Regions from separate parts of the Virgibacillus proomii genome, predicted to be linked through region 1. Evidence: riboswitches for the same ligand, from Rfam matches in the RefSeq annotation. Region 1 holds a riboswitch; each other region holds the start of a gene.

Region 1 (4,844 bases):
CTAAGTATACGTGTAACTAAGGCTATGGTCTGCGCTTTGCTGCTAGCCAAGTTTTTCTAAACATACACTTTTATTGGATTTTTTAAGAAAAATCAAGTTTAGCAGAACTTCAACTGGTAACAGAATCTTTACTATTGCTTGATTTTCTCTGATTTTGAAATTTGATTTAATTTGAGACCATAATCTGGATCCTATTCGTCCAAAATCTCAAACCCAGCAAATAATGCTGAAAAAGATACCATTCATTATACGGTAACCAGACTTTTTTGATTACATCGGAGAGAAACAGCCAACTCATAAGGATTCTTCCCAGTAATAATCGGTATTCCTGCAGCTTTTACATTCTCTAACACAGTAAGATTGGCATCTGGATGTTCGATCCATAAAATCTTACCATCTTTATTAATGAACTGTTGCAATACAGTAGCCGGTAACTCAGGTTGAATGAACCAGATTGCATCCACTATGGTTGGAATAGCAGACAATTCATCATATTGAGGAAGCGTTTCTGAATGAAAGGTTTTGCCAACTTCGACGAGATCAAATCCTAATTGTTGCAATTGCTTCACTTTTTCTTTACTGCTATTATTTGCCTGTCCCAGCCCATATACTACAATCGTTTTCTTACGGACATTCCCATCTTCTCTAGCGAATGGAGAATGGAGTAACCATTCAATGGCATCATCTTCATCAGATCCAATTGTTTCAGCATTCCCAGTTGCTTTGGCAATGGCAGTATCTAATGTTTTTAGCAAATCATTTATCGATTCCAAACCGATAGATAAACGAACCATTTCTTCTGTTGTTCCACTTACTGCTAATTCTTCTGTTGACAGCTGTTGATGGGTGGTGGATGCCGGGTGAATGATTAATGATTTTGCATCACCAACATTAGCGACATGTGACCATAGTTCAATGTTGTCAATTAACGTACGACCTGCTTCTAGCCCTCCCTTGATACCAAAGGTAATAATCGATCCAGCACCATGACTGAAATATTTTTTTGCTAAATGATAGGATGGATGACTTTCCAGACCTGGATATGATACCCACTCAATTGCCGGATGGCTATTCAGATATGCAGCAACTTTCTGGGCGTTTTGGACATGCTGTGGCAAGCGTAAATGCAATGTTTCCAATCCTTGTAATAATAAAAAGGCATTGTAAGGGCTCAAACAGGCACCTATGTCACGTAACAATTGAACTCGTAATTTTGTAGCAAAGGCAGCTGGTCCTACATCGACAAACCTTAGACCATGATAGCTTTCATCTGGAACTGTAAATCCCGGGAATTTTTCATGATTCCAATTAAATCGTCCGCCATCGACGACGACACCTCCAATCGTGGTACCATGTCCACCTATCCATTTGGTCGCCGAATGTACGACAATATCTGCACCCCAAGCTAGGGGTTTTGTGATATATGGTGCAAATGTGTTATCAATAATTAGTGGAATATGATGGGCATGGGCAATCGCAGCTATTTTTTCTACATCAAATATCTGGAGGCTTGGGTTCGTAATCGTTTCTCCAAAAATAGCTTTTGTTTTGTTTGTAATAGCTGCTTCAACCTCGTTCGGATTCGTTCCATCAACAAATTTTACATGAATACCATAACGCGGCAATGTATTCGCAAATAGATTGTAAGTACCGCCGTAAAGGTTACTATCTGTGATAATTTCATCTCCTGCACTTGCTACATTAAGAATGGCAAATGTAATGGCGGCCATTCCTGAAGAAGTTGCAACAGCCTGAACTCCATCTTCTAATTCTGCTACCCGTTGTTCAAACGCAGCAACGGTAGGATTGCCAATTCGCGAATAGATATTGCCTGCTTCCTTTAATCCAAATAAGTTTTGTGCATGTGTTGTATCGTTAAAAACATAAGATGTCGTTTGATAAATTGGTACAGCTCTTGATCCTGTTGTAGGGTCAGGTATTTGCCCTCCATGTAGTAATACGGTCTCCCTGTCATGCTTTTGAAAATTTGTCATTACTTATTCCTCCCTAATAGTTTTGATGAAGAAAAAGTGAACAGCTCTTAAGAAAAAAATTTTTGACTATGCCTAGTCAGCATCGGTTCCTTCTGTTGCCTTGTTTTCTGTTTGGACGTTGCAAACCGACTCCTTTCGTTTTTGCTCACTTGAGAAGAAGAGGTAAATAAAAAAACCTCTTCCTAATAAGAAGAGGGTTTGGGTCATTCTGTTCCTCCTCTTATCTTTCAGATCATTTACAAGATGATCTGTAGGATTTAGCACCGTAAAAAGCAATATGCAGAATTGCTTTCAGGTTGCTGGGTTTCACAGGGCCTATTCCCTCCACCGCTCTTGATAAGAGATACAATTGTTAAATTACTGAATATTATATGAGTATAATGGCTTTATGTCAACTCGTAGTTTTAGAAGATGACATCTGTTTGTTTCTAAACGGATGATAAAAACTCGACAGCATATAGTTTATTAACGCAGCCCAAATAAATAAAAAAGCGATAAAATGGGCTGATGTGAAAGCTTCATCATAGAGAAATACACCTATTAACAGCATTAATGTAGGAGCAATGTATTGTAAAAAGCCAATCATTCCTAAAGTGATTCGTTTTGCTCCACTAGCAAATAATAATAATGGAACAGCAGTCATTACTCCAGCTCCCATTAATAAAAAGTTAGTGTTTGAAAAAAATTCGTTTATTTGAAAAGCATGGTCTGGAATCATAATCACATAAATAATAGCGATTGGTACAATAAGCATCGTCTCTATGGTTAGTCCAATCATTGCTTTTATATCTAGCTTTTTTTTCAATAATCCATACAGTCCAAAGGTAGTTGCAAGCAGTAAAGAAACCCAAGGAAACGTGCCATAACTAAATGTTAAATACAGAACTCCAATAGTTGCAAGAATAAACGATACGGTTTGTCTCATGGTAAAAGCTTCTTTTAGAACAATGATTCCTAATAAAATACTGATTAATGGATTAATATAGTAACCTAAACTTGCTTGTACAACATGATTACTATTTACTGCCCAAATAAAGGTTAGCCAATTTAGGCTAATGACAATAGTTGCCAATGAAATGCCTATTAATTTCCGTTTATCATGAAGCAAAGCCTTCCATTCATCTATAAATTCTTGCCAGTTTCGGGTAACTAAAACGATGATAAACATGAAAATAAATGACCAGATACTGCGATGAGCTAACGTTTCTCCAGGTGAAACATGATCAAGGAATTTCCAATAGATTGGTAGAAACCCCCATAGAACGTATGCCCCTATTGTATATAAACTACCTGATCTAATCTGAGAAACATCATTCATTTTTCTCCTTCTTTCTTTGGATAGAAGTATGGATATGATTTCTTCTTCCATTGTATGTAAGCAAAAGTCTAGCTTTCCTATGCTCGGCTAATTATATTTATTTTAGAGTTGTCTCATTAAATAATCAAGCATTGATGTTTAAAAGATTTGAATACTATTAAAAAAGGTAACATCGTGAAGGAATACTAAAGAAAAGGGACTAACACTATGTATCAGAAAAACATTTCCAATCAAATGGATGAATGTGCTTTTGAAAATAGTCGTTCCTCTAAAACAAATGAGTAGAATATTTTTCATATTCTAAAAGCAGATATTATGGGAGATGACAATAAAAATGGGAACAAATGTGATTTATGATGGAATGATTCAGCAGAATTGCTGGCAAGCTTAGCCGCATCCATATTAACCTTTCAAACTGCAAAGCAAAGCTACGTCAGCAACACATTTCCATTTTTCAAGGTCAAGGAAAGCTACGTCAGCGACACACCGGACAACGAGTTTTATGGCTTCTTAGATGTTTAACAAAGAGAAAAAGCCCTGCCAAAAAGAAGTGGATCTTAATAACATAGTTGTAAGCGGTTTTGGCTCTATTTATAGGGCTGAGGCCGTTTTTTATGTTAAGCGTGTATAAAATATATGAATCTGAAGATAATGGTTGCCTTTAAGAAATGTTAGGAAAATAACTGAATCATTAATAATAACAAAAGTGATCTAGGTCATTTTTGTTTACCTATGTAAGTTAAAAGGATATGAAAGCGCTTTTTATCTTTGGTTTTGCTGATAAAATAAAATATAAAATGCTGGTTGAGGAGGTTTAAATGGATGAGTAAGAGGAAAATCAGCGACACTATCCAAAGATTCGGGCGAACTTTACTCCTGCCAATTGGAGTACTGGCACCAGTTGGTATGATCTTAGGAATTAGTGGAGCATTGGTTCAAACTTATATGATTGAAAGGTTTCCCTTTTTAGGCTATGAAGTAGTAAACACAGTATTAATTAGTATTCGTACAATAGCAAGTGCCGTGTTTGATAATATCCCATTATTATTTGCAATGGGTGTAGCTTATGGAATGAGTAAAAAAGATAAGGGGATATCTGTCTTTGCCGCTACAACTGGTTATTTAACTTTAATCATTGCAATGCATGTTTGGCTAACCGTAACGGGTAAAATGGCAGATCCGGAGATCATGACTCAATTTGGACAAATAGAAGTATTAGGTATTCAAACAATGAATATTAATGCGGCAGGGGGGATCATCACCGGATTAGTAGCTGCCTGGGCAACGGATAAGTTTTATAATCTAGAACTGCCAACGGCTTTTGCATTCTTTTCGGGAAAAAAATCCGTCCCCATTATTACAATTGGTCTCATGACCGTCATTGGCCTGGTGATTCCTTTTATCTGGTCTTTGTTTGTAGGACTTTTAACGAATTTATCTGCCGTATATTTAAGTGTAGTTGGTCCGTTCTTTACTGCTGCAGGAGAAAGATTGTTTATTCCCTTTGGGCTTCATCATGTGTGGAATGTTCT
Region 2 (4,844 bases), on a different contig from region 1:
GGTCCGTATCTTTTAATCCTTCAGCTAATGCTTTAATATGATCAGGAGTTGTTCCACAACAACCACCTACTAAACGTACCCCCTGCTCTCGCAATTGTCGGGCACACTGTTTAAAATAAGCCGGTTCATTTTCGTAATAAAGTACACCATCCCGATATGCAGGCAAGCTTGAATTTGGATATGCAGCTAAAAAGGCCTTTTTTGGTAAAGGAACGGATTGTAAGGATGTAATCATTTGGGATGGTCCAAAACGGCAATTAACACCAACAACATCCGCACCTAAAGATTCCAGTTGGTGTAACGCTTCAGCCAACGGTATTCCATTTTCCAAAACTCCCGGAACATGCATGGACACATTTGCAATAATAGGAATTTCTGTTTCCTCCCTGGCAATTTCTAACACCATCGTTAACTCATCGAGATTATAATAGGTTTCTAAAATAAGCCCATCTACTCCCTCTAAAAGTAAACAATATAATTGTTCTCGAAAGCTTCGTTTAATTTCTTCTTTTGTTTCATTTAATGCTTGAACGCCGTGAATACCGCCAATCCCCCCTAAAATGTATACTCCTTGTTGACGAGCTTGCTTTGCAATTTGTACTGCTTTTTGGTTCATCTTTTTAACTTGCTCTTCTAAGCCGTATCGTGCCAATTTAATATAATTTGCACCATATGTGTTTGTTTGAATGACTGTTGCTCCAGCATGAATATACGCTTCATGTACCTGTTGAACTTGATCTGGATGGGTTATATTTAATTGTTCAAAACTTTGATCGATGCCATACGAATATAGCATCGTTCCCATGGCACCATCTGCAATTAAAATTTGCTCTTGTAGTTGTTGCAATAAGCTCATGTTTGTTTCACATCCTCCTTTACGATTAAATCAAACGCTTGATTTAAATCTGCAATTAGATCATTTGCGTGTTCAATACCTGCTGAAATCCGCAGTAAACGATTAGACAAACCATATGCATTGCGAATTTCTTCCGGAATATCCATATGTGTTTGGGTAACAGGATACGTAATAAAGCTTTCTACTCCTCCTAGACTCTCTGCAAAGGTAAATAATTGTACAGCCTTTAAAAACAGTGGTGCATAAACTTCATCGAGAATTTCAAAACTGACCATCCCGCCTCGACCGGGATAGTAAACATCCGTAACAAGCGGGTGCTGTTGCAAATACGGAACGATTTGCTTTGCATTCGATTCTTGCTTCTCCATTCTCAACGCTAACGTTTTTATCCCTCGGATCAGACTAAAGCAATCATATGGTGATAAGACCGTTCCTATCGACTGATGAAGAAAAGCGAGTTGTTTACTAAGTTTTTCTCCTTTGGCAATGACCAATCCTGCTAACACATCATTATGCCCAGCTAAGTATTTCGTTGCACTATGAATGACGATATCAGCTCCTTCTTTAATCGGTTGTTGAATTAACGGGGTATACAGCGTGTTATCTACAATTAAAAGCAGATCATACTGTTTAGCGATGTTCGAAACTTTTACTAAATCAACCGTTCGCATTAACGGATTCGTGGGTGATTCAATAAAAATTGCCTGTGTATTTTCTTTGATGTTTGAAGCTAATGTATCGTAACAATCGCCTTCCCAGTAGGTAAATTCAAACCCGTATTTATCTTGAAGCATTGCAAATAACCGATAATTTCCTCCGTAAATGTCTCGTGACGAAATAAAATGCGTATTTTTATGAAACAGGGAAAATACTAAATGTACTGCTGCCATCCCAGAAGCTGTAGCAAAGGCTTTGTCTCCGTATTCCAGCTGGGCCACTGCTTCTTCAAGCACATCACGAGTAGGACTTCCACAGCGGGAATAATCATAGCCCTCATTCGAGCTAATTTCCGTATGGCGAAAAGCAGTAGAGAAATAGACCGGCGTACTTACCGCATGAAATGGCTCATCTTTACGATTTCCAATTTGCGTGACAAACGTTTCTTGCCTACATCGTTCCGTCATTATATAAGCTCTCCTTTCTATGAAATAACAAAAATTTGAACAGGGCTAGCGTGCCTCATCCACACGCGTACCTTTTCGCTGTCGAATCCGTTTTTGAATAAAAATTTATACTCTCTTACGTATAACGATTTCCTGACATAGAAAAAGGCATCCTACACCTTCTCTAATAATTTGATAGGTGAAAGATGCCTTTAGTTGTCTAATCGGCAGTAATTATTTACATTTTTGCAATGAACGATTGTTATTATTGGTAAACCGCTTTTTCTCCGTTGTGTCAATTTGCGTAACCCTTCCATCATGGACGGTAATAACGACAGATCCGTATTCCATTTCATCTAAGCTTTTCTTTAAATATTGCCATTGTACTTCATCTAATTTACTCATTTTCTCATCTTCCCTTCTTTTCATTGTAAAAAGTACAAGCACCAAAATGATTTGGAACTCGTAAAGCAATTGCCCATTTTATTTAGGAAGAGTTACCTATTATTGAATGATCCAATAAAAATATAAAAACCTCTTCCTAATAGAAATAAGAAGAGGTTGGTTGATTAACGTCTTTATCACTCTTCTTATCTTTCAGGCATTGTGCTTGCTGGAATTGGCACAGTACTTTAACAAAGTCTGTTGCCGAGGCTTCACTGGGCCAGTCCCTCCACCTCTCTGGATAAGAAATACATGTATATTAAATTTGTTTATACTCTACACGGAAAATATATCGTTGTCAATATTTTATTTAAAATTTGCGAAAACAAGTTAAAAAACTGGGAGGTTATTTTACATTTACGATTACAAGCTTTTCAGTTATGTTAATAAGCATAGTATCATCTACTTATGTTTGTTATGTGGATAAACTTGTGATACTTATTTTACTAGTAACTAGAAAGGACTTCCTATTTTAACACTGGGAAATTTAACTTTTCATCATGTCATTTCCATCATGTTATAAATCAGATTTTCCTGAATCTACCCCCAATAGATTTCCTATTTTGAAATTGTTTCCCATATTATAAAAATTGGATGATAAATAATCTCTATTGCCGTATAATGATCCTATGAAGTGCTCCTACAATCTATTCGTTTTTTCACAAACTGTCATTATTTAGTTAGGAAAGCACTTCTTTTTTATTCCTTACCACTTGAAGGCTGGGTGGTTGACATTGAATTTAAAAATTTACCAGGAAGCAGGTGAGCTTGATGTATACGGAAAAAGTGCTGTCATTAAAAAATGTATCTATGAGTTATGGGAGCAAAAACGTATTAAATAACATTAATCTCGATGTATATCCAGGACAAATTATTGGATATATTGGACCTAATGGTGCCGGAAAAAGTACCACCCTTAAAATTATGCTCGGTTTAGTGGAAGAATATAGTGGTACGGTAGAAATCTTTGGCGAAGATATTGCAACAAGTGATTATTCATATAAGCGTAAAATTGGTTATGTTCCAGAAAATGCAGAGATTTATGATAATCTGACAGCAAATGAGTATTTAACATTTATTGGTGAGCTTTACGGCATGGAGCAAAACGAAGCAGCAAACAAAGCCGAAAGCCTCATGCAGCAATTTGGCATGGAAGATGTTTTACATACACGTATTTCTTCGTTTTCCAAGGGGATGCGGCAAAAAGTTTTAATTATTTCCAGCCTCTTACATAACCCAGATTTGATTTTTCTTGATGAACCATTAAGTGGACTGGATGCCAATAGTGTGATGATTATAAAAGACATCTTAGAGCAGCTAGTCGCACATGGGAAAACGATTTTTTACTCTTCGCATATTATGGATGTTGTCGAAAAGATTAGTAATCGCATTGTACTCCTTCTAGATGGAGATATTGCCGCAGATGGAACGTTTGAAGAATTACGAGAGCAGAATAAGCAAGGTTCCTTGGAAGGTATTTTCAACCAATTAACCGGGTTTGATGCGCATAAACAAACAGCAGAGAAATTTGTACGGATTGTGACAAATGGTGATAACAATGATTAATTTTTGGTTAAAATTACTTGATTTGCTTCAACCGTTTTTTCGTATGCTCCGAATTGATTATCCAATGATGCGTAAAATACTTGAAGTCAAGCTAACGATGGACGGACGTCGAACACCAACTATTTTTGCTTCAGACGTATCCAATAAAAAGAAAGACGGGAATCAGTTTGTAAAATCGTTATTTATTTATGTATTATACGGCTTAATACTCATTCCTTTTATATTTTTTGAGGAAAATTATATCTTTCAAATCAGTATCATATTTGGTATCTCCATGTTTATTTTAATGACATCCATGGTTTCTGATTTTTCATCGGTACTTTTAGATGTGCGAGATAAAACCATCCTTCACACTAAACCTATTCACATACGTACAATTAGTGCTGCGAAAATTGTCCATGTTGCGATTTATATGAGCATGCTAACAGGAGCATTTATTGGAATTCCATCCATCGTTATGTTAGGAGTTCATGGTATCGGCTATTTTCTCCTTTTTTTAGCAGAGGTCGTTTTATTAAATTTGTTCATCATGACTATCACAGCATTAGTATATATTTTTATATTACGTTTTTTCAGTGGTGAAAAACTAAAAGATATCATCAATTATGTGCAAATTCTTTTATCTGTAGGAATTATAATCGGTTATCAAATTGTCATTCGTTCCTTTGAATTTGTTGATTATAATTATGTGTATAATTTCCATTGGTGGCATGTAATTATTCCGCCTATTTGGTTCGGTGCTCCTTTTGAATTATTTTTAAATGGGAATACTTCATATGGAATGATTATCCTATCTTCTTTGGCAGTGATTGGCCCAATTATTTCCATTGTTTTATACTATCAATTGATGCCAGCATTCGAGCGTAATTTGCAAA
Region 3 (4,844 bases), on a different contig from region 1:
TGCATAATGAACATGCGATTTTTCTTGCCGTTCATGAGGACCACTACCTGTATGTTGTATAAAGGAATCTACTTCTAATGTTTCCTTAGCTGTGAAAGAGTATAGACCGACTTCTCCCTTATGATAATTACCGGTTACTAATTTATCTTGATGGAAAGATAAGTGACATGGAGGCTTTCCTTCCGTTAGTTGCTCGTCTAACTTAACCAATTCACCAGCTTCCCCATTAATCTTATAGGCTTGTACCCCACCTAATTCTCCATCTTGCCCAATAGAGAACAAATAACGATTATCCTCACTTATCGTTAAATACGTAGGACTTCCTACTTCAGCAACAGCTTTAACTGCTGTTAACTTTCGTGCTTTTGGATCGAGTGCAAACCGATAGATTCCTTTACTTATTTTTCGGGTATAGGTTCCAGCATAACCAATATAATTTTTTTTCATGATAATATCCTTCCTTTTGAAAGAAATGTATACATAAAGTCTAATTGTAAATCAATAAAAAGTAAACCTGAAACAAAAAGCAGACACGGAGTGCTCAAGCTGTACAATTTTTCTTTCGTGATATCTTCAAGTAGCTTTCCTTATCCTTGAAAAACCGTGATGTATTGCCATCGGAGCCCTTTTTGTTCTTGAAAAAACCGCGATGCTTATTCAAGTAGTCTCTCTAGTCCTGCAATGTAAAACACATTAAATAATAAAATAATCCCTGAACCAACTCGTAAAATATAACTATTATAGAAATCAACGAGCCAATCTGGAGGAGAAAGCGACTGTTGTTACTGATTGAGTTTTCTCACCTTTCTTACGACCATGATAACAACAATCGGTCCTCCTCCAATGATTACTTAAAAAAACTGGCTTGCCGCCAAATCTTTAACGAAAGCTGTAGTTTATCTTATACGATAAAGTGAAACTTCATTCAGTAGGAGTTTTCTTTCATCTCGTACTGAATGTTAGTACCATAAGGGTATAACCTAAAGGCCTTAAACGAATCGGGCATTTAGGTGCCGTTTTCTCCCACTTAGACCTTTTGTATCAACTCAAGATTTTTGAAGTGGGAGTCTTACGGCACCTTACATGCGGGATGATCATAAAAAAAGCCATAAATCACCAATCATACGACCATCCCGGATATCCTAAAAAGTAGCAGCACTTAAATAGGTTGCCGAAAAGGAAGATTCCAAGAATTATATGGGCCAAGACCACTTCCGATCACAAAATCACGGGTGTGCTTTGTTTTCTTTGCACTAACCAAGCCAAGAAATAAACATAACGGAAAGAAAAACAGTAAAACCAATCCAAATATAGGTTGTAATAGAACTCATCCATTCTCCCCTCCTCACTTATTAGAAGAACGTATTAAACGGTTAAACCGTTACGGGCAGGATGTTCATCCGATATATTTACGTGACCTTTTCCAAATAAATGTTCCCTTAAAGTAACTGCTTCATAGTTTCTTCTGAAAATACCCCGTTCTTGTAAGACGGGTACAACATAATCAACAAATTCAGAAAAAGTTCCAGGGGAGTAAAATTGCGCAATATTGAAGCCATCTATATCCCCTTCTGTTGCCCAAACTTGCATTTCATCAGCGATTTGTTCAGGTGTCCCAATAAATTTTACAGTACCATTACCAAGTCCATGATTTTTTACCGCCTCTTTTAGTGTCCATTTCTTATTTGGATCTTTTGTGTACATATCTAAATTACCTTGTACAGCATCTGTTTCCATATTTTCAATATATTGATCAGGGTCATATTGGGCGAAATCTATTCCTGTATGTCCCGACAATAAAGCTGCAGTTCCCTCATAACTGACGTGTTCTGTTAATTGCTGATACTTTCGGTACGCTTCTTCTTCCGTTCGACCAACAATTGGAAGTATCATTAAAAAAATCTTTATATTTTTTGGATTTCTACCTTTCTTTTTTGCTCGCGCTCGTAAATCAATGGTGTATTCTTTTACAGCTTTTAAGGAATGGTTTTTCGTAAATACTGCTTCCGCATGCGTAGCAGCAAAATCCCTTCCTTTTGGTGAGGCACCAGCTTGAAAAATAACCGGAGTTCGTTGCGGAGATGGCTCTACTAAATGCGGACCAGGAACATTGAAATATCTACCCTTGTGATTAATCAGATGCACTTTATTCGGATCAGCAAATTGATCATTGTTCTTGTCATAAACAACGGAATGTTCCTCCCAACTATGCTCCCAGAGCTTATACACCACTTCCAAAAATTCATCTGCTCGTTGATACCGAAGCTCTTTTGGTAAGCGGTCTTTAAGCCCAAGGTTTTTTGCTTCACTTTCCAAATATGAGGTCACGACATTCCAAGCAATCCTTCCATTGGTTAAGTGATCCAATGTAGAAAGCTGCCTTGCTAATGAATAAGGCTGTGCATAAGTAGTAGAAATAGTCGCAGCAAATCCTAAGTGCTTCGTCACAGCGGCCATAGCGGAAATGGGTACAAGCGGATCATGTGCCGGAAGCTGAACTGCATGCGTTGTTGCTGCACGATGGCTATTTTCATACGTGCTATACGTACCTAATACATCGGCAATAAATAGAGCATCAAATTTTCCTTTTTCTAATATTTTCGCTACTTCTGTCCAGTACGATAAAGTATTATGTTTCCTTCCTAAATCTTTGTCATGTTTCCATAGCCCAATAGAATGCGGTGATGGTGAGTTTTGAATAAACCCATTTAAATGAATTTGCTTTGTCATCTTTTAATCTCCTCCATAATTGATATTTTCCAAGGGAGCACCCTTCATTAACTTAAATTAAATTATCCACATCGTTTTAGTTGGTTTTATAGTACTATTTGGTTAAACCGTCTCGTTAATACTAGGATCTATTCAAGCAACCACTTCGTCGGATTAAAAATTAGACATAAAAATTTTTTGGCATTGAGTTGGCTTCTAACTAAAAATGCCCCTTCCGATGAGGAAGAGGCATACATAACCATACAACACTTCTCATCTTTCAAGCAAAAAGCTTGCTGGAATTAGCACCTTGTTACAAGTAACGGTTGCTGCGGGATCACAGGACCAGGTTCCTCCCCCGACTCGAGATAAGATAAAATTATTTATAAATAACATTTTCGGGTAATACTCCATTTTGATGATTCCATCCTATTGAGCTATCATTATTATATCAAAACTAATTACCATCTATATAATATACTGTTAACAATAAACTTAACTTTGAATTAATTTTAATCTAAAAACGAACCTCTTTTCTGCAGAATATGTTTATATACTGATATACAGCTGAGTTAGAGACAATTATGTGGAAGTTGAAAATAAGTTAAAAACTTAAAATAATTGTTTTATATCGATCCTGTACGATAATGTCAGAGTTTAGGAATAAGTCACCGAACCTCTTTATTAGGATTACTTTTTGTTTTTTCCTATATGACAAAATGACAAAATAAAATATACAATTAAAATGACAGCCCGTATAAAGGATAATTGAAACGTAAATGTTTCAAAATTAAAAAACCTATCCTTCTTGATTTGTCACATTGGAGCTAGAAGTTCGATTTAGGAAGTGTATCCGTTTAATTCTTTCTTTAATTTTTATGCGGATCACCAATTAAAATCGAGTGCCGCATTTCTCTGTACCAGATATTTTTTATTACTAAAACGCAAAAATAGATTTTCATTTTTTGCTGTTATAGAATATTACAACTAATAATACTTAAAACAAAATAATCTGTCAAGTCATATTTTTGTGAATTATATTTCAACTATTTGACCACAACTTAATAAAATTGCCTTTTTATAAATGCCTGTAGCGACGACTAAATCAAAATATGCGGACCCCACCGATTTAAAAAAGGTAATTTCATCATCAGAAGAACGAGATAATAATTCATAATCCATTAGTTCCCCTACTATATCCCAAAAGTTAAAATCGCTTTGCTTTTCAGCGTAAATTAATTCTCCTGCTTCTTCTTTTGCACTAGAAAGATCATCAACAACAATCTGAGTAGCACGTTTAATAGTTACAAGATCAACCTCTCTCATCGAAGGTAAAAATGAACCAATCCCATTTATATGCGTTCCTGGTTGAAGATCCTTTCCAGCAAATACAGGTTCATGCGATCGTGTACTGCATATTATAATATCAGCTACTTGCACTATTTCTTTCGAGCGATTAACGACTCTAACAGGTATATCTACTCCCGAAGCTAAAAGATTTGTTTTAAAGCGTACAGCTTTTTCCAATGTCCGATTATATAAAACTATTTTTTCAAGTTCTCGTACAGCAAGTACACCCATCACTTGTTCAAAAGCCATTGCCCCAGTACCAATTATACCTAGTATTTTGGCATTAGCACGTGCGAGTTTGTCTGTAGCAATCGCACTTAATGCCCCTGTGCGTAAACGCGTTAAATAAGAAGCATCCATCATACAAATATGCTCACCGGTTGCAGCATCTGTCAGTAAAAGGACGCCCTGCGTCGTTTTTTTACCTTGTTTAGGGTTTTCGGGGAAAATGCTCACGACTTTTATCGATGCAATATCTGATGATAGATCTGCACTTGGCATATACAAGCTGGAGGCTTGATATTTCGGTAGACTAATCACCGTACGATGGGGGTTTACTATCTTTCCAGACTTTTTTGCATCTAATCCTAGTTTTATATCTTTTATCGCATCACTTATCGAATAGTGAGCTTGAATTTCCGTTTTTGAAATAATTAACATGGAACGCTCCTTTTCTGGCATTCAAAAGTCATTCATTTTGATTTTTTTAAAACTCCTCTTAAAACAAACATAACATTGGCAGGACGCTCTGCTAAACGTCGCATATTATAGCCAAACCAATCTTC

The links. A riboswitch is a leader RNA that binds a small molecule or an ion and turns the genes downstream of it on or off. The one in region 1 is predicted to bind S-adenosylmethionine.
Region 2: linked by a shared signal. The riboswitch ahead of BN1066_RS08930 (YezD family protein) and the one ahead of BN1066_RS06220 (O-acetylhomoserine aminocarboxypropyltransferase/cysteine synthase family protein) in region 1 are both predicted to bind S-adenosylmethionine.
Region 3: linked by a shared signal. The riboswitch ahead of BN1066_RS12470 (LLM class flavin-dependent oxidoreductase) and the one ahead of BN1066_RS06220 (O-acetylhomoserine aminocarboxypropyltransferase/cysteine synthase family protein) in region 1 are both predicted to bind S-adenosylmethionine.

The regions. Positions count from the first base shown of each region.
Region 1 covers NZ_FUFN01000009.1:764,306-769,149, reverse strand. Annotated here, with positions in the region: gene BN1066_RS06220 (O-acetylhomoserine aminocarboxypropyltransferase/cysteine synthase family protein) at 246-1,994, opposite strand; SAM riboswitch class I at 2,212-2,337, opposite strand; gene rarD (EamA family transporter RarD) at 2,386-3,312, opposite strand; gene BN1066_RS06210 (PTS transporter subunit EIIC) at 4,135-4,844, shown strand, end outside.
Region 2 covers NZ_FUFN01000010.1:184,947-189,790, reverse strand. Annotated here, with positions in the region: partial or broken gene BN1066_RS08940 (bifunctional homocysteine S-methyltransferase/methylenetetrahydrofolate reductase) at 1-856, opposite strand, end outside; gene BN1066_RS08935 (PLP-dependent transferase) at 853-1,980, opposite strand; gene BN1066_RS08930 (YezD family protein) at 2,194-2,364, opposite strand; SAM riboswitch class I at 2,547-2,651, opposite strand; gene BN1066_RS08925 (ABC transporter ATP-binding protein) at 3,175-3,969, shown strand; gene BN1066_RS08920 (hypothetical protein) at 3,962-4,844, shown strand, end outside.
Region 3 covers NZ_FUFN01000010.1:1,016,945-1,021,788, reverse strand. Annotated here, with positions in the region: gene BN1066_RS12475 (lactonase family protein) at 1-447, opposite strand, end outside; gene BN1066_RS12470 (LLM class flavin-dependent oxidoreductase) at 1,366-2,730, opposite strand; SAM riboswitch class I at 2,980-3,084, opposite strand; gene BN1066_RS12465 (ornithine cyclodeaminase family protein) at 3,745-4,719, opposite strand; gene BN1066_RS12460 (proline dehydrogenase family protein) at 4,752-4,844, opposite strand, start outside.